Regions from separate parts of the Anoxybacillus andreesenii genome, predicted to be linked through region 2. Evidence: predicted binding sites of a transcription regulator. Region 2 holds the regulator's gene; each other region holds the start of a gene.
The links. The regulator Rex, encoded in region 2, represses fermentation and respiration genes when NADH is low (regulators of the CRP and FNR family bind a similar motif). The targets are predictions, from matches to a motif close to TTGTGAAATATTTCACAA.
Positions count from the first base shown of each region.

Region 1: a site for Rex is predicted at 3,910-3,927, ahead of J2S07_RS07170 (DUF2249 domain-containing protein). Genes of this name have one in related genera too.
Region 3: a site for Rex is predicted at 2,164-2,181, ahead of hcp (hydroxylamine reductase). Genes of this name have one in related genera too.

Region 1 covers NZ_JAUSTU010000005.1:142,814-148,639, forward strand. The annotation lists gene J2S07_RS07150 (b(o/a)3-type cytochrome-c oxidase subunit 1) at 1-819, shown strand, start outside; gene J2S07_RS07155 (DMT family transporter) at 859-1,791, opposite strand; gene J2S07_RS07160 (carboxypeptidase M32) at 1,909-3,429, opposite strand; gene J2S07_RS07165 (DUF2249 domain-containing protein) at 3,535-3,768, opposite strand; gene J2S07_RS07170 (DUF2249 domain-containing protein) at 3,989-4,222, shown strand; gene J2S07_RS07175 (DUF2249 domain-containing protein) at 4,229-4,435, shown strand; gene J2S07_RS07180 (hypothetical protein) at 4,451-5,695, shown strand; gene J2S07_RS07185 (metal-sulfur cluster assembly factor) at 5,708-5,826, shown strand, end outside.
Region 2 covers NZ_JAUSTU010000036.1:3,015-8,840, reverse strand. The annotation lists gene groL (chaperonin GroEL) at 1-586, opposite strand, end outside; gene groES (co-chaperone GroES) at 649-936, opposite strand; gene J2S07_RS20015 (CPBP family intramembrane glutamic endopeptidase) at 1,239-1,976, shown strand; gene J2S07_RS20010 (YdiK family protein) at 1,973-2,182, shown strand; gene J2S07_RS20005 (redox-sensing transcriptional repressor Rex) at 2,213-2,872, opposite strand; gene moaC (cyclic pyranopterin monophosphate synthase MoaC) at 2,904-3,398, opposite strand; gene J2S07_RS19995 (ABC-F family ATP-binding cassette domain-containing protein) at 3,561-5,483, shown strand; gene tsaD (tRNA (adenosine(37)-N6)-threonylcarbamoyltransferase complex transferase subunit TsaD) at 5,692-5,826, opposite strand, start outside.
Region 3 covers NZ_JAUSTU010000005.1:158,746-164,571, reverse strand. The annotation lists gene J2S07_RS07270 (hypothetical protein) at 1-139, shown strand, start outside; gene J2S07_RS07265 (YppE family protein) at 214-576, shown strand; gene yppF (YppF family protein) at 612-821, opposite strand; gene J2S07_RS07255 (YppG family protein) at 1,041-1,604, shown strand; gene J2S07_RS07250 (Hsp20/alpha crystallin family protein) at 1,636-2,100, opposite strand; gene hcp (hydroxylamine reductase) at 2,316-3,605, shown strand; gene J2S07_RS07240 (Crp/Fnr family transcriptional regulator) at 3,715-4,407, opposite strand; gene J2S07_RS07235 (DEAD/DEAH box helicase) at 4,575-5,826, shown strand, end outside.

The DNA of each region.
Region 1 (5,826 bases), on a different contig from region 2:
CCTGGTATTGACCCTGCTTGGAAATTCTTACAGGTAATTCTTACATTCTTAGTTGTCATTCCATCTTTAATGACAGCATTCTCATTATTTGCTACGTTTGAAAGCTTTGGTCGCTCTAAAGGTGCTACTGGCCTCTTCGGATGGCTTAAGAAGCTACCTTGGGGAGATGCACGTTTCACTGTACCATTTATCGGAATGGTTGCATTCATTCCAGGTGGTGCTGGTGGTATGGTTAACGCTTCCCACCAAATGAATCAGGTTGTTCATAATACGATTTGGGTAACTGGACACTTCCATTTAACTGTTGCAACTGCGGTTGTCCTTACCTACTTCGGAGTAACATTCTGGCTTGTACCACATTTAACTGGTCGTACATTAACAAAGAAGATGAATAAATTAGCTCTTACTCAAGGTATTCTATGGGCTGTCGGTATGACTTTCATGTCAGGAGCTATGCATGCTGCAGGACTTTTAGGCGCACCTCGTCGTTCATCATTCTCTGAATATGGCGGTGCTCCACAAGCAGCTGAATGGATTCCTTACCAAATTGCCCAAGCAGTTGGTGGCTCCATTCTATTCATCGCTGTCCTATTAATGGTTTATATCTTTATTAATCTAGCATTCTTTGCACCTAAGGGAGAGCAGGAATTCCCTGTTGGAGAAGCTACAAACCAAGCAGAAAAAGCTCCAATGGTCTTCGAAAACTGGAAGCTATGGCTTGGAATTACAGTTTTATTAATTCTATTCGCTTATACAATTCCATTTATCGACCTTATCCAAAATGCACCTCCAGGAGCAAAGGGCGGTAGGTTCTGGTAATTCACTAGACTAATTTACACGAGAATAAAGAGCACTGGTTCATCTTACTGAATCAGTGCTCTTTTTATTTGTGCCTGCCATTGATGCTAGTCTCTCCGCTTTCCCTGGCAAATTAACCATAATGACAGACATTAAAATCAGCAATGCTCCTAGAAATTGAACGAACCCCATTTTTTCTTGATAGACCACGATGCCAACGAGCGTTGCGACAACTGGCTCAACTGTGGCAATAATAGCGGCCTTACTGCTCTCTGTCTTTTCTAGTCCCCAAGTATAAACAAAATAAGCTAACACAGTCGGAATTAAGCCAAGACTTGCACTAATTAAGAGTACTTTGCTTTGCAACAAGAGATCCAACTTCCCCCATATACTCGAGAACGGAAGCAAGACTACTGTCGCTACTATGAAGGTATACAATGTTACGGTAAAAGGCTTATAATGTTCCAATGCAAACTTTCCAAATATGCTGTATAATGCATAACCTAACCCTGCTCCAAGTCCTGTGAGAACCCCTACCAATGTTATGTTTGATGTTGCCCCTGTCGACATCCCAGCAATCAAAACGCAGCCTATAATCGTACCCATAACCGCTCCTATTTTTCTCTTATGCAATGGCTCTTTTAGGAAAAGGTAGGATAGAATCGTGACAAAAGCTGGAGAAGTATACAGAAGGATGACTGCGATTGAAATGTTCATTTGGTTAATGGCAGAGAAATAACAGTAATTAAAAAAGACGATGCTACATATCCCTGTTCCGAAAAATAATGGTAGCTTTCGTAGCTCAATGGCAAACTGGGATCGATACCTTATTCCTCCAATTAACAAGAGAAATAGACTAGCAAAAGCAACACGAACGGTCACAATCTCCATTTCTGTTAAGCCCGCATCCTTTAATTCTCGAACAAAGATGGCAATCAATCCCCAAAGTGATGCACCGAAAGCGATCATTAAGTATGGTAAAAGTTTTTTCATGTTACCTCCATCAAATAGAAGTACTTCTTATGATTTTTTGTTCAAAAGCAACATGGCTTGAGAAAAGCCTTGTAAAAAAAGGATGACGAGATGTCATCCTCTTTTTTCATGAACGCTTTAGTTCAATTGGTAAATCCCTTGATATTTTTCATATAAATAATCCACTAAATACTGGGCATTCAACCCTTCCCCTGTCACATCCTGGAGAATTTCAAGCGGCTTCTTCATCGCTCCAAATTGATGGATATGATGGGTTAGCCATTCTTGAATCGGCTTAAGCTCCCCTTTTTCGAGCAACTCATCATATTCAGGAAGGTCCTTTAGCATCGTATTCTTGAATTGAGCGGCATACAAGAGACCCAAGGCATAGGATGGGAAGTAGCCAAACATACCTCCTGACCAGTGAACATCCTGCAGAACTCCATTTGCATCCGTATCAGGTCTAATTCCTAAGTATTCCTCATATTTATCATTCCAAATTTGAGGCAAATCCTTTACTTCAATTTCATCATTAAATAAGCCTTTTTCTATTTCATAACGGATGATCACATGAAGTGGATAAGTTAGTTCATCTGCTTCAATACGAATGAGGGATGGCTTTGATTCATTAATCGCACGATAATACTCTTCCAGCGTAACCTTATCAAACTGGCCGCCTGCGTATGATTTTAATAGATCATAATTCTTCTTCCAGAAATGAAAATTACGGCCTACTAGATTTTCATAGAAAAGTGACTGGGACTCGTGGATTCCCATGGAGGTACCCGTGCATAATGGTGTCCCTACTAAATCCTTTGAAATATTTTGCTCATATAAAGCATGCCCGCCCTCATGAATCGTTCCAAATACAGCTACGCGGAAATCACTTTCATCATACTTCGTCGTAACCCGGACATCTCTATTATTGATGGTGATTTCAAAAGGATGCACCGTTTCATCCAAACGTCCAGCTTGGAAATCGTAGCCCATCTGTTCGAGAATCTCGATGCTTAGATCACGCTGCTTTTCCTTTGGAAAGTGTTCAAATAGAAAGGAAGTATCCGGCTTATGACTAGATTCAGAGATTGCTTTCACAAGGGGTACGATTTTTTCACGCAAATCACCAAAAACTTGATCGAGTACTTCGACAGTAATTCCTGGTTCATACATGTCTAGCAAAGTATTATATTTATTGCCTTCGTATCCCCAATATGTAATGAACCGTTTATTGGTTTCAATCAGCTCTTCAAGATAAGGTTTAAACATGTCAAAGTCAGACTTTTCCTTTGCTTCCTCCCACACGCTTTCTGCCTTCGATTGAAGAATGACATATTGCTTGTACTCTTCAGCAGGAATCTTCTTATTTCTCTCATACTCTTTTTTGCAATGCTCTACGGTCTTTTTCGTGATTTCTGAGATAACTCCTACCGCATCTGCTTCTGAAAGTCTTTCAATAAAGAAGCCCATCTTATCTGAGGTAGACATGTCAAATACCTCAGCGGATAGGATTCCAATCACCTGTGAACGCTGTTCTACTCCCTTCTTAGGAGCCCCCGTGCGCAAATCCCAAAAAATTAGCGAAAGTGCCTCTCCATATGCACTCATTTTCCCTACATATTCTAAAAACTCCTGCTCTACTTGCTTTACTGTTTCACTCATACTGTTCCTCCTATTAATGCGACTACTCCTCCATTTTATCACATTTTTCAGAATAGTTGTTGAAAAAAAGAGAGAGCAGAATCAATAAGCTGCTCTCTCCTCCCATTATTTTTTCCCGATTGCCACCCTCCAGATCTCTGGACCCTCCTCAAGATATTCCCATGAGAACTCATCAGGCTTCTCAATCATGAATTGATACCTTAATGGTTTAGGATCATGATCATTAATCAAAAGCATGAATTCACCTGGGTTCAGAGATTCGAAGGTATTCAATATGGTTGGATGCTTCTCTTTTGGTGGATAATTCGGTGCAATCACCTGTGCTGCAAATTCTATCATTTCAATCACTCCAATATCATTTTGAAATTAGATAGGCTTCAAATGTTCTCTGTCCTATCGCTTACAATCAAAAGTATAGATGGGTTCTTTCTTTTGGAAAGTGAGTGTCATCACACAGCCAAAAAAAATATTTTTGTTCAATTGTGATGCATATCACGATATGGTTGGATGAAAATGATTATCATTAAACTACAAATGACAGATAAAGGAGATATTAAAAATGGAGAAAAAAATAATTGAATTGGACGTACGTGAGGACCTAAAAAATAAGATCGAGCCCTTCCAAAAGATTATGGAAGCAGTGAAAGGTCTAGAGGCCGGAGATATCTTTATTCTTCACGCACCCTTTAAACCAACTCCTCTTTTACCCATTCTAAAAGCAAAGGGCTTTGAGCATGAACTAGAGGAAGTTGAGAAGAAGCATTGGAAAATTACTTTTACAAAAAAGGGGTGAGCGTACATGATGTTGGACAATCGAGGTTTAGAACCACCACAGCCAATGATGAGAACTCTAAAGGCATTGGAAAAGCTGCAAACGGGTGAGACCTTAAAAATTATCAATGACCGCAGACCTATGTTCTTATATGAACAATTAGATGAATTAGGCTATAAGCATACCACTGAACCGAATGAGGATGGTAGCTATACGATTGAAATCACGAAATAAGGACAGTGAGATGACATGATACCACAAAATATGGGTAGCGAAACAAATATTAAACTACCTTTTTCCTTCATATTGTTTAGCATCATTGCGATCGTTGGCTCTCAAATCATTCTTCTTTTTCAAGGGGAAGCCCTTCTAAATGGGAGTTTTCGGATCCCGGCCATTTGGTCAGCCGCCCATTTGTTTATACTGGGCTGGGCTCTAATGATTGCAATGGGAGCGATGTATCAGCTTGTACCTGTAGCCTTTCTAACGCCGATTTGGAACGAAAAATTTGGGTTTATTCAATTTACTGTGACCGCAGTTGGGATTGTGTGGTTTGCCATCACCCTTTATGCAGCGCCCCAAAGCGCACTTATCCCTGGTATCGTGATGCTCTTAGGGATTCTTATGTTTCTTTTGCAGATGTGGATGACCTTAAGAAAACAAGCGAAACCGAATATCCTAACCCTTTTCGTTGGCACCGCGTTAATTTGTCTGTTCTTAACGATCCTGATCGGAATTACGATGGTTGTCAGCATGAGAACAGGCTTTGCCAAAGACCATTATTCGTTCCTATTCCATAGCCACCTGCTTCTAGGGACTGCTGGATGGTTTACACTATTAATCTTTGGATTTTCCTATAAAATGGCACCAATGTTCTCGCTTGCCCATGGCTTTGCAATGAAGCTAGCGGGTTATGTGTACAGCTTTTATATGTCAGGTTTGGTTTTCATGGTAGGCTCCTTCGCCCTTGATCAACCACTTTTACTAAAAGGTGGATTGCTTTTCTTACTTATCGGTTTTAGCCTTTTTGCCTACCATGTTTATACCATTATTCAAAAAAGAATCAAGAAAAAGCTCGATCGCCCATTTAGCTTTGCCTTGCTTGCGATCATCTTTGGAGAGGTGATTCACCTACTAGCATTTTTAGCCGCTTTGTCGAACCATTTTACAAGCTTCATTGGTCCTTTAATGGTTGCCTATTTAATGCTCTGGATTGCCTTTAGCATTATTGGGTATTTGTATAAAATTGTTCCATTCCTGTGGTGGACTCATAAGTATTCGAAGGTGATAGGGAAAAAAGATGTTCCTTCCTTGAAGGACATGATGAACGAGAAAATTGCTCTGCCGCTCTTTATTGCTTTTACGATTGGGGTATTGGCCGTTGCCATTGGACTGGTGTTAAAAATTAGTATTCTTTTCTATATCGGTCAATCCATCGTTACTTTGGCGGCAGTGATTTTTGGTGCTGTGATTATGAGCGTGATGAAAAAATAGGAGGGATTCACGATGAATCTACAAGAACAAGTAGCACTTATCGAAAAAATTCGTACAAACTTGAAAAGAGTCTATGACCCTGAATTAAATATTAATGTAGTGGACCTAGGATTGATCTATGATATTTCCTT
Region 2 (5,826 bases):
CACGGTCAAATTGCATTCCTTCCACTACGTCTAGTTCTGTTGTGAAGCCTTTTGATTCTTCGATTGTGATAACACCGTCATTGCCTACACGCTCCATCGCTTCAGCAATTAACTGACCTACTTCATCATCAGCAGAAGAAATCGCAGCAACCTGTGCAATGGACTCTTTGCCTTCGATTGGCTTTGAAATCGCCTTAAGCTCTTCAACTGCAGTTGCAACAGCTTTTTCAATACCGCGGCGAATCACCATTGGGTTCGCACCAGCAGTTACGTTCTTTAAGCCTTCACGAATCATCGCTTGAGCAAGAACTGTAGCTGTAGTAGTTCCGTCCCCAGCCACATCATTTGTCTTGCTCGCAACTTCAGCAACAAGCTTCGCACCCATGTTCTCGAATGCGTCTTCTAATTCGATTTCCTTAGCGATGGTAACACCGTCGTTAGTGATTAGTGGAGAACCGAATTTTTTCTCAAGAACGACGTTGCGTCCTTTAGGTCCAAGGGTTACTTTAACTGCGTCTGCAAGAGCGTCTACTCCGCGAAGCATCGCGCGACGAGCGTCTTCACTGAATTTAATCTCTTTTGCCATATTGAAAACCTCCCTAAATGATCGTTTTATCTAATACTTACAAAAAAATCTAAATTAATATCTTAGGCGCCAACAATAGCTAAGATGTCATTTTCACGTAAAATTAAATACTCTGTTCCTTGGTACTTCACTTCTGTACCAGAGTACTTTGAGAAGATAATTCGATCGCCTACAGCAACTTCAAGAGCAACTCGCTCACCGTTGTCTAGAACACGACCTGTACCTACAGCTACTACTTTTCCTTCTTGAGGCTTCTCTTTCGCTGAGTCCGGTAAAACGATACCGCTTGCAGTTTTTTCTTCCGATTCAACTAACTCAATAACAATGCGATCTCCTAGTGGCTTTAACAAGTGAAACAACCTCCTCAAATAAAATATGTAATTTTTTATTAGCACTCGATACTCATGAGTGCTAACACATTTATTATATTAATGAATTCCTAAATTTTTTGCAAGTATCATGCGTAAAATTTTCCTTAATTTTTGTTGCTATCCTAACATCTTTTTTTGCACAACCTTTCAAAGTATATACAGAAGTTGAAAAATTATCCAGCCATACACTTTTTTATAATTTAAATTTGTATCTATCATCTTTTTACTAGTAGAATGGGTTATAGTGCATGTTGAGATAGTTATTAAAGGGGAATCACATTTTGAAAAAGGAATATTGGTATATATTAGTTGCTTACATGGGGATGCATCTTTCAAGCTTTGTGGGTGTGCCAGGTGTCACTTTTGCAGGCATATTATTGGGACACAGTTTGGAAGACATGGCCATATATTCAGTTGCGATTTGGATCGTTTTTAGCTTTGCTGTCACCTTGCTTATTGTGTTATTACTGTTGAAAAATGAATGGAAAAACCCCATACCCGATCGAAACGCTGCATCCGTGACTCAGTCAACGGTCTGGGCGATCTTAGGTGTGTTTCTTGCTTTATTTTCCCAGAGCCTAGCCGCAAATATTGAAACATGGCTGGGGATTGAATTGGGCTCGGAGAACACACAGCAAATTCTTTCACTTATTGAGTCTTTTCCTATTGTTGTATTAGTAAGTTCTGTTATTGGTCCCATTCTTGAAGAAATTGTCTTTCGAAAAATATTGTTCGGTTCACTTTATAAAAAGTTCAATTTTTTCATTGCGGCTTTGATCAGCTCCATTATTTTCGCCCTGGCGCATATGGAGCCTGAACACTTACTTTTGTATTCAGCAATGGGCTTTACCTTTGCCTTTCTTTATATCAAAACAAAACGAATCATTGTGCCAATCTGTGCACATGTCGCTATGAATACCTTTGTTGTACTCGTCCAATCCGTATATAAAGAAGACATAGAACGGATTTTCCGAGAAGCCGACAAGGTGCAAAGCTTCATTGGAGGTTTTTTCCTATGAGACAGTCTACCTTGTTTTCAGGAATTCTATATATTGTGTTTGGCTTATTTTTTACTTTTTTCGCCATCCAAAACCTGCAGCAAACTGGGGAATGGGGCTTTTTTACCTACCTGCTCATTCTCTTAGCCACCTTTGATATAGGAGGCGGTCTTCGCATGGTCTTCTTCCATTTTAAGCTTAAATCTATCCAGAAAAATAAGAAATGAGCCCTTCAAAAAGGCTCATTTCATTTCATTTTATTCCACTACTTCTTCCTCATCCACCGTATAATGCTTTAAGAAATAGACCAATGACTGCAATTCAACTGCAAGGTCAATATGATGGACTCGTGTTGTCGGAGGAACCGTTAGCCTTGCTGGTGTGAAATTAAGGATCCCTTTTACATCTACCTTTGCCAGCCTATCTGTAATCGACTGGGCGAACTGAGCAGGAACGGTTAAGATAGCGACCGTGATGTTCTCTTCTTTGATCACTTTTTCCATATCGTCCATGTGAAAAACAGTTATATCCCCGATGGTTGTGCCCACTTTATCTTCAGCTACATCGAAGGCAACAGCAATCTTTGTATTATTGTTTTTGAGGAAATTATAATTTAAGAAGGCCGTTCCAAGATTTCCAACCCCTATTAGGGCTACATTTGTTAACTCATCCTGATCAAGTGTCTTACGGAAAAAACTCAATAGGTAGTTCACATTGTACCCATAACCCTTTTTCCCTAATGCTCCAAAGTACGAAAAATCTCTACGAATCGTTGCAGAGTCTACCTTTACCGCTTCACTAAGCTCCGCAGATGATACCCTCTGCTTCCCTGATGAATGTAAATTCTTTAAGAACCGGTAGTATAACGGCAGCCTTTTTGCTGTTGCCTGAGGAATTTTCACTGTATCATTACTCATCCTATTTCCCCCACCCTATCATAAGTCTAGCTTATAAAATCTCATTCTCTCTTCTAAAATCACCGTTTTTTCCACCTGTTTTTTCAACGAGGTAGGTTTTTCCGATGACCATCCCTTTATCAACGGCCTTACACATATCGTAAACCGTCAAGGCGCAGACCGACGCAGCCGTTAGCGCTTCCATTTCTACTCCTGTATTTCCCTTTGTTTTGACTGAGGCCAAAATGATGAGACGATAATTTTCATTCTCTCGCTCCCATCTGAAGGTAATGTTCACACCTGTTAGCGGAATCGGATGGCACATTGGAATAATATCTGCAGTCTTTTTGCAGGCCATAATTCCCGCCACCTGTGCGACGGCTAGGACATCCCCTTTTTTAATTGTATTGTTGGTTATTTGGTCATATATCTCTTTATTTACCGTAATACTTGAGCTAGCAATTGCGGTCCTAACCGTTTCCTTTTTATCACTAACGTCGACCATTTTGGCTCTGCCTTCTTCGTTAAAATGAGTAAATTCAGCCATATTCTATACACCTCACTTCAAACTATACACTATTTTGACAGATTTGTGAAAACATTGTTATGACTTTCACAAAAGATTTTTAAATACCGCCCATAACCTTCTTTTATTGCCGTTCCCATTTTTGTACGTTACACTATTGCTAGAAATACTGAGGTGAAAACGATGATCTTATTGCAGGTAAATCAATTATCAAAATCATATGGGGCTGATCCCATTTTAACGAATATCAAGCTGGAAGTGCAAACTCGTGACCGCATTGCCCTCGTTGGACGAAACGGTGCAGGTAAATCCACCCTTCTCAAAATAATAGCAGGACAGCTTTCCTATGAATCAGGGGAAATCATTAAACCAAAGGATGTGGAAATCGGCTACTTAGCACAGAATACGGGCTTAGATTCGGATTGCTCCATTTGGGAGGAAATGCTGACTGTCTTTGAGGACCTACAAGAACAGGAAAAACAATTGCGCCAATTAGAAGAAAAAATGGCTAACCCATCCGTCTATACTAACCCTTCAGAATACGAGCGCATCCTCAAGGACTACGATATTCTTCAGGTTACCTTTAAAGAAAATGGTGGCTATCAATATGAATCAGATATCCGTTCTGTATTACATGGACTTAAGTTTCACACCTTTGACTACTCAACCAAAATCTCAAGCCTAAGCGGTGGGCAGAAGACTAGGTTAGCCCTTGGGAAGCTGTTGCTCAAGAAGCCTGATATTTTAATCTTGGACGAGCCGACAAACCACCTGGATATTGAAACATTGTCCTGGCTCGAAGGCTATTTGCAAGGCTATGAGGGCGCCATTTTGATTGTCTCTCATGACCGCTATTTTCTAGATAAGGTGGTCAACCAAGTATATGAAATCTCAAGGCTTCATATAACGAAATATCTCGGGAATTACAGTGCTTATTTAGATCAAAAGGCAGCAAATTATGATCGGGAAATGAAACAGTATGAAAGGCAGCAGGAGGAGATAGCCAAGCTCCAGGATTTTATCCAACGAAATTTGGCGAGAGCTTCGACGACGAAACGAGCGCAAAGCAGAAGAAAACAGCTGGATAAAATGCAAATTATGGACAGGCCACTTGGAGATGAGAAATCAGCCTCCTTTGGTTTTGAAATTGAGCGGCAAAGTGGGAATGACGTTCTCATGGTAGATTCCTTGTCCGTTGGCTATGATGGGGATACGGTCAGTACAGACCTTACCTTTCGACTTACTAGAGGAGATAGTATCGCTCTCGTGGGTCCAAATGGAATTGGGAAATCTACCTTATTAAAGACGATTATTGGACGAATCCCCAAAATTAACGGTAATATCCGCTTTGGCTCCCATGTCACAGTCGGCTATTATGACCAGGAACAGGCAGAACTGACCTCCAACAAAAGAGTATTAAATGAGCTATGGGATGACTACCCACTAATGAATGAAAAGGATATTCGCACCGTACTCGGCAACTTTTTATTCTCTGGAGATGATGTTCTCAAAACGGTTTCTTCCTTAAGTGGTGGTGAAAAAGCACGACTGGCTTTAGCCAAACTAATGATGCAAAAGGCAAATCTCTTAATCCTAGATGAACCCACGAACCACTTGGATTTGGACAGTAAAGAGGTATTGGAAAACTCCCTCGTTGATTATCCAGGTACGATCCTTTTTGTTTCGCACGATCGTTATTTCATTAATCGAATTGCTACTAAAGTTATCGAGCTTAGCTCGACTCATGCAACGGAATTCCTTGGTGACTATGATTATTATGTGGAAAAGAAGCTGGAGTTTGAAGAATTAAAGGAGCTTGAGAAGAAAGAAATATCCACAGTTCATCAACAGGAAACTCAAGAAAAATCGAGTTATCAACAGGATAAAGAAGCAAAAAGATTAGAGCGACAACGAAAGAGAAGAATAGAAGAAATTGAAAAACTAATAGAGGAGCTCGAAAACAGCATCGGGGAAAATGAACAATTACTTTGTGAACCCGAAATCTTTCAGGATCATGAAAAGGTTCTTGAAATTACGAAAGCAAATGATGCGGCAAAAGAAAAGCTAGATAGCTTATTAGAGGAATGGTCAGAATTGGCTGAATAGGAACTACTGTAGCACCGGGATAGACGAACTATCCCGGTTTTCTTTTTCCACAATCTTATTCACAATAAAAATAGGATTACAACAGCTCTCCACAGGGTTTTCCACATTATCCACAGTTTAATTCGTATTTATCCACATTATTCACATAATTTCTTTGTTTATCCACAAAAAAAATCCTCTATAATGAGAGGATTTTGTCCTGGTTCTATTAAATATTGTGGATAGAAATATCTAATCCTGGATTTGCGTTCAAGTTTAATTCGGCTCTTTGACCTTTTTCGAAAAAGATACTGCCGGCAGCCGCAATCATCGCTGCATTATCCGTACAAAGATAGAGCGGTGG
Region 3 (5,826 bases), on a different contig from region 2:
TGTTTCTAAGCTTAATTCCTGTGATGACCGACTATCTAAAATAGAAAACGCATTTGAGAGCCGAAGAAGTCAGTTCGATAGTATTCACAAATCAAAATACCATTCAAGACCCAATATGAAGCTTGAATTAGGATTCTAAACTGAATAGAATGATACTAGGGAAAGTAGCTTGCCTGAGCTACTTTATTTTTTGTTTGAAAGAGGGTGTCGTTATTGGAACAATCTGTGCTGTTATTGGATTTAACAAAGAAGCTTTTGAACTATACGGATGACTGCTCGAAGACCTTTGAGAAGTCTAAGGAAAGTCAGCAAAAAGGGGATTTTTATACTGAGGTGAAGCCTTTTGCTGATGATGTAAAAGCAGTGAATGAAAGGTGGAGGCCGCTAGCGCTCACATGGATAAGGGAAAATAAGCCAAAGCACTTGCATGAAAAGCAAATTGAATCAGCCTCAGAGCAAATGGAATTGCTGTCAGTACAAGCTTTTTTCCCAGACACCAGCAGGACCCGATTTATTAATTATTTGCAATCGGTTCGTTTTATCCTTACTTCATTAATTGAATGCTTGGAACAATAAAAAAAGCTCCTTCAAGGAGCTCCAAAATTGCAGGGTTATTGATTAACATGGGACTGTTCTTCATTCTCATCACTAGGCATTTTGGCACCTTGTGATTCTAGCTCACGAACAAGCTTCTTGTATTCACTAGAAGAAATTTCATTAAAGATATAGGCTTTTTTCGCAAAGTCTAATAACTCATTTACATCTTCTGTACGGTATTGCTTATGGTGTGAAAATCTTTCCTGAAGATCGTGAACATACATAAGAAAATCCTCCCCATCCCCTAATTTGTTCGCTATATAGCTTGTTTATAATCTTTTTCTACGTTTTATCGTAACACGAAAGTAAATCTCTAGTTAATTTTTTAAATATTAAAACTTCCGACAGTATCTCGCAATAACTGACAGGTTTTTAATATTCACATGTAGGCGATTGATTCATAAATTATATTAAGTGTGCTTAAACAAGGAGGGGATCTTCATTTGTTTGGACAATTAAGAAGAAGTGGTCAATCGTATTTTATCCCTCCCATGCCTATTGCGAATCCGTACCAAATGGGAGTCAATCAAGGAGGTAGCTTTCAGAGAAATCCCCATCATGTCAATCCCTATTTTCCTTCACCGATGTATATGGGATATCCGTTTGGCCAAGATATGAATGCGATGGCTAATCAAAATGGAGCCCATCCAGGCTATTGGGGGAATCCTCAATGGCAACAAGGGGTTAATGGCAATCAAAATTACACTGGCGATCAAAATTATCCTGCTGAATGGATCCTTCAAAATCCATTGCAGCCGAAGAAAAATCAGGGCGGGGGAATGAATCAAGCACTCGCAGCTAACCCCTATCCCTATATGCATCCATACCCAAAGCCGAGCCTCGTCAACCGCCCACCATCTGGGGTTAATTCCATCATGAACTCATTCAAAACACAGGACGGAAACCTCGACCTAAATAAAATGCTGGATACAGCCGGGCAAATGATGAATGCGGTAACCCAGGTTTCAGGGCTCGTCAAAGGATTAGGGGGAATATTCAAAGTCTAAATGTAAAAAAACGACCGGCACTGGTCGTTTTTTAATTCTCGTATATATCAATCTTTTTTCCTTTTTGCTTAGGAACACGAATTTTCAATAATCCATTTTGATAAGTGGCTTTTACTCTCTTTTCATCAATTGGCTGGCCTAAGTATATATTTCTAGTCATTTGTTGCATCGATTTACTCTTTTTATAATAATTTTCAGACTCATTTTCTTCGATAATTTCTTCCGTATTTTTCACAGAAATGGTGATGGATCTTTCCAGTACATCAATGCTGATCTGTTCACGCTTGATTCCTGGTAGCTCGGCAATAATGACTTGTTCATCATCTGTCTCCCGCAATTGAACTGGAAAGGAAGGCAGTGGCATTTGAAAGAATTCATCGATGCTTTGTAGGAAACCCTTGACAGGTCTCATGTGAAAGAACTCGTTCATCATCGTTCTAAATTCATTAAAAGGCTCCTGATTTTTCCCCTTGTTCTCGGGTAGCTTGCTAGACATATGATTCCCCCCAATAATATTAATCAATACAGTCTATTCACCTATTAATTTCGTGTTAAAGATTTATGGAATATTTGACAAAAAAGTAAACAATCCATTGTGATATTTTGAACAATTCTTGAACGATGATTTAGATGTGATCTAGATCACTCAGAAAAAAATGGGAGATAGGTATGCTGTTACAGTACTAGTTAATAGAGAGGGGATTTCATAATATGTTCTGCTACCAATGTGAGCAAACACCAGCAGGGGGATGTAAGGTTGTTGGTGTATGTGGAAAAGATGAAACAATTGCCAGCTTACAAGATACGATTATTTTTGGATTGAAGGGTATTGCCGCTTATCGCACCCATGCGAATCAATTAGGCGCTACGGATCCTTTTGTTGACGCAACTACACATGAAGCTCTTTATATGACACTTACAAACTCAAACTTTAATGTGCAAGAGCATATTGATATGGCGATGAAGGTGGGCAGTGCAGCTGTACGCATGATGGAGGTACTGGATGAAGCCCATACGAAACGTCTAGGTATTCCAGAGCCTATTCGCGTATCACAAAATAAGGTAGAGGGGAAAGCGATTATTGTAACAGGGCATAATCTCTTCGCTCTAGAGGAGCTATTAAAGCAAACAGAGGGCAAGGGCATCAATATTTATACTCACTCTGAGATGCTGCCAGCCCATGGATACCCTGCATTGAAGAAGTATTCTCATCTTAAAGGGAACCTAGGAAAAGCATGGTATGATCAAAGACGCTTATTTGAAAAATTCAACGGCGCTATCCTTGCGACTACAAACTGTGTAATGCCAATTAAAGGCTCTTATGCGGACAGAATGTTCTCCTACGAAGTAGCAGGACTTGAAAATGTCCAAAAGATTGTGAACGATGATTTCACACCACTTATTGAAAGAGCTCTTGAATTACCTGAGGCTTACATCGATTCTGAAGAAACATTACTTACAGGCTTCCACCATGAAACAGTACTAGGCCTAGCACCTGAAGTTATTGCAGCTGTTAAGGAAGGCAAAATCAAACGTTTCTTCGTCATTGCTGGCTGTGACGCACCTGGTAAGGGTGGGGAATACTACCGTGAGCTTGCGACTTCATTGCCTCCTGAAACCGTGATCCTTACAACTTCATGTGGTAAATTCCGCTTCAACGATGTCGATTACGGTACAGTCCCAGGAACTGATATTCCACGCTATATCGACCTTGGACAATGTAATAACTCAGGTTCGACTGTAAAAATTGCGAAAGCATTAGCAGAAGCGTTTGAATGTGAAATCAATGAATTGCCTGTAAGCATTGTTCTATCTTGGTTCGAGCAAAAAGCCGTTGCGATTCTTCTTGGCTTATTTAGCTTAGGCATTCAAGATATCCGCATTGGACCAAAACCACCTGAATTCATTTCAGAAGGGGTTATGAATGTCCTTCAGGAAACATTTAACTTGAAATTAATCGGCACTGCACAAGAAGACATGGCAGCAATGCTTGGCAACTAATTTTAGTGTATTAATTCTGCAAACAATTTTTGAAAAAAATGGAGATTGATTAGAGATATAAAACAAGCGGACCATTTTTGGTCCGCTTGTTGTGTAGTGAAACCCTTTCTTAAATAATTTCATCCAAAAGCTCATCGGGATCGAACAGCATATTCCCTTTAGCGTCAACCTCAATTTTTCCTTCCTTCTTCATCTTCGTTAAGGTTCGACTAACGGTTTCACGAGTAGTCCCGATCATATTGGCCAAATCTTTATTGGTGAATTCCCCTTTTAAGCAAATGGTTCCATCCTCCAGCTCTTGCCCATGGCTTCTCCCGAGGCGAACGAGAAGCTTAATAATCTGCTCATACGTATTATTTAGGACTTGGGCCTCGAGGCGCTCCTGCAAGTCGACAATCTTTTCACCTAGCACCTTGAATACCTTAATGCAAAGCTCTGGATTTTCGATGAGAACATTTTCAAACTGAGAAATCGGTACTACGACAAGGGTGGCATCCTCAATCACCTCAGAAAAAGCGGGATATCCTCCTTTTCTAAAAAAGCCGACATGGGGAAACATTTCTCCGTTTTTAAGAAAGTTGACGATTTGCTCCTTGCCCGCAATGTCACTTTTATAAATTTTGATTTTGCCGTCGTAGATAAAATACACATTTTCTAAATTATCGTCCTGCATAAAAACATGCGTGCCCTTTTTAAATTCTCTCGAAATGGAAATATTGACAATTTCTTGAAGCTCTTGATCATTCAAATCTCGGAAAAGAGTAAATTTAGATAATACTTCTTTTATATCTTCCTGTCTCATAATACACCTCAATGTTTTACTTCTATTAATATTGTACCAGAGTGAAAAAGTCATTTCTATTCGTGAGGCGCAAGGGATGGACAAAATTTTGGGGCAGGGGTCTATTTTTTCGAACGTTTATTCGCTAGAATGAGAATGACAGGGATATTCAAAAAGAGGTGAAACCAATGAAGGTTCGTAAAAGCCTACAGGAGTTTTTGAAACAATTAAAGCTGGATGAATCATTTAAAGAGAATATCGTTCATTGGCACACGATAGAGGAAAAAGAAGCCGAGACGGTGGAGTTGCCGTTAAACATACACCCTAAACTAGCTGATGCCTTGCAAAAGAGAGGCATTAACCAGCTATATACCCATCAAAGATCCGCCTATGAGGCGGTACGAGCGAATCAAAATATCGTAGCCGTAACCCCTACTGCATCTGGAAAGACGCTTTGCTACAATCTTCCTATCCTTCAGTCGATTGTTGAGGATGATCGAGCAAGAGCTTTATATATTTTTCCAACGAAGGCACTCGCCCAGGATCAGAAAAGCGAAATCAATGAACTGATTCAAGAAGCTGATTTAATGATTAATAGTTATACATATGATGGCGATACAGAGAGCTCGATTCGTGAAAAGGTTCGAAAGGCGGGCCATATTGTCATCACGAATCCAGACATGCTTCATTCTGCCATATTACCCCATCATACAAAATGGGTTTCCTTGTTTGAGAATCTCAAATTTGTGGTCATTGATGAACTCCATATTTATCGAGGCGTATTCGGAAGCCATGTCGCAAATGTGATTCGAAGACTAAGAAGAATTTGTAGATTTTACGGAAGCAATCCCATTTTCATCTGTACTTCTGCAACGATTGCCAATCCATTGGGGCTTGCTGAAGCATTGACTGGTACCCCAATGAAGCTGATCGATAATAATGGTGCACCAAGTGGAAGAAAGCATTTTCTCTTTTACAATCCACCGATTGTTAATAAGCCACTTAATATAAGGAGAAGCGCCACGCTCGAGGTACGTAAGCTAGCGGGTGAATTATTAAAAAATCGCATTCAAACGATTGTTTTTGCAAGAAGCCGCGTCCGAGTAGAGATTCTCCTAACCTATTTACAGGAGCTCGTCAAAAATCAGCTTGGTCCAAAGGCAATTAGGGGCTATCGTGGAGGCTATTTACCGACGGAAAGAAGAGCGATTGAAAAGGGGCTCAGGAATGGTGACATATACGGGGTCGTTAGTACGAATGCATTGGAATTAGGGGTGGATATCGGTCAGCTCCAGGTCTGTGTGATGACGGGCTATCCGGGCTCCATTGCGAGCTCCTGGCAGCAGGCCGGTCGCGCTGGTCGTAGGCATAGCGAATCCCTTGTCATCATGGTCGCAAGCTCAAGCCCTCTTGATCAATATATCATAGAGCATCCTGATT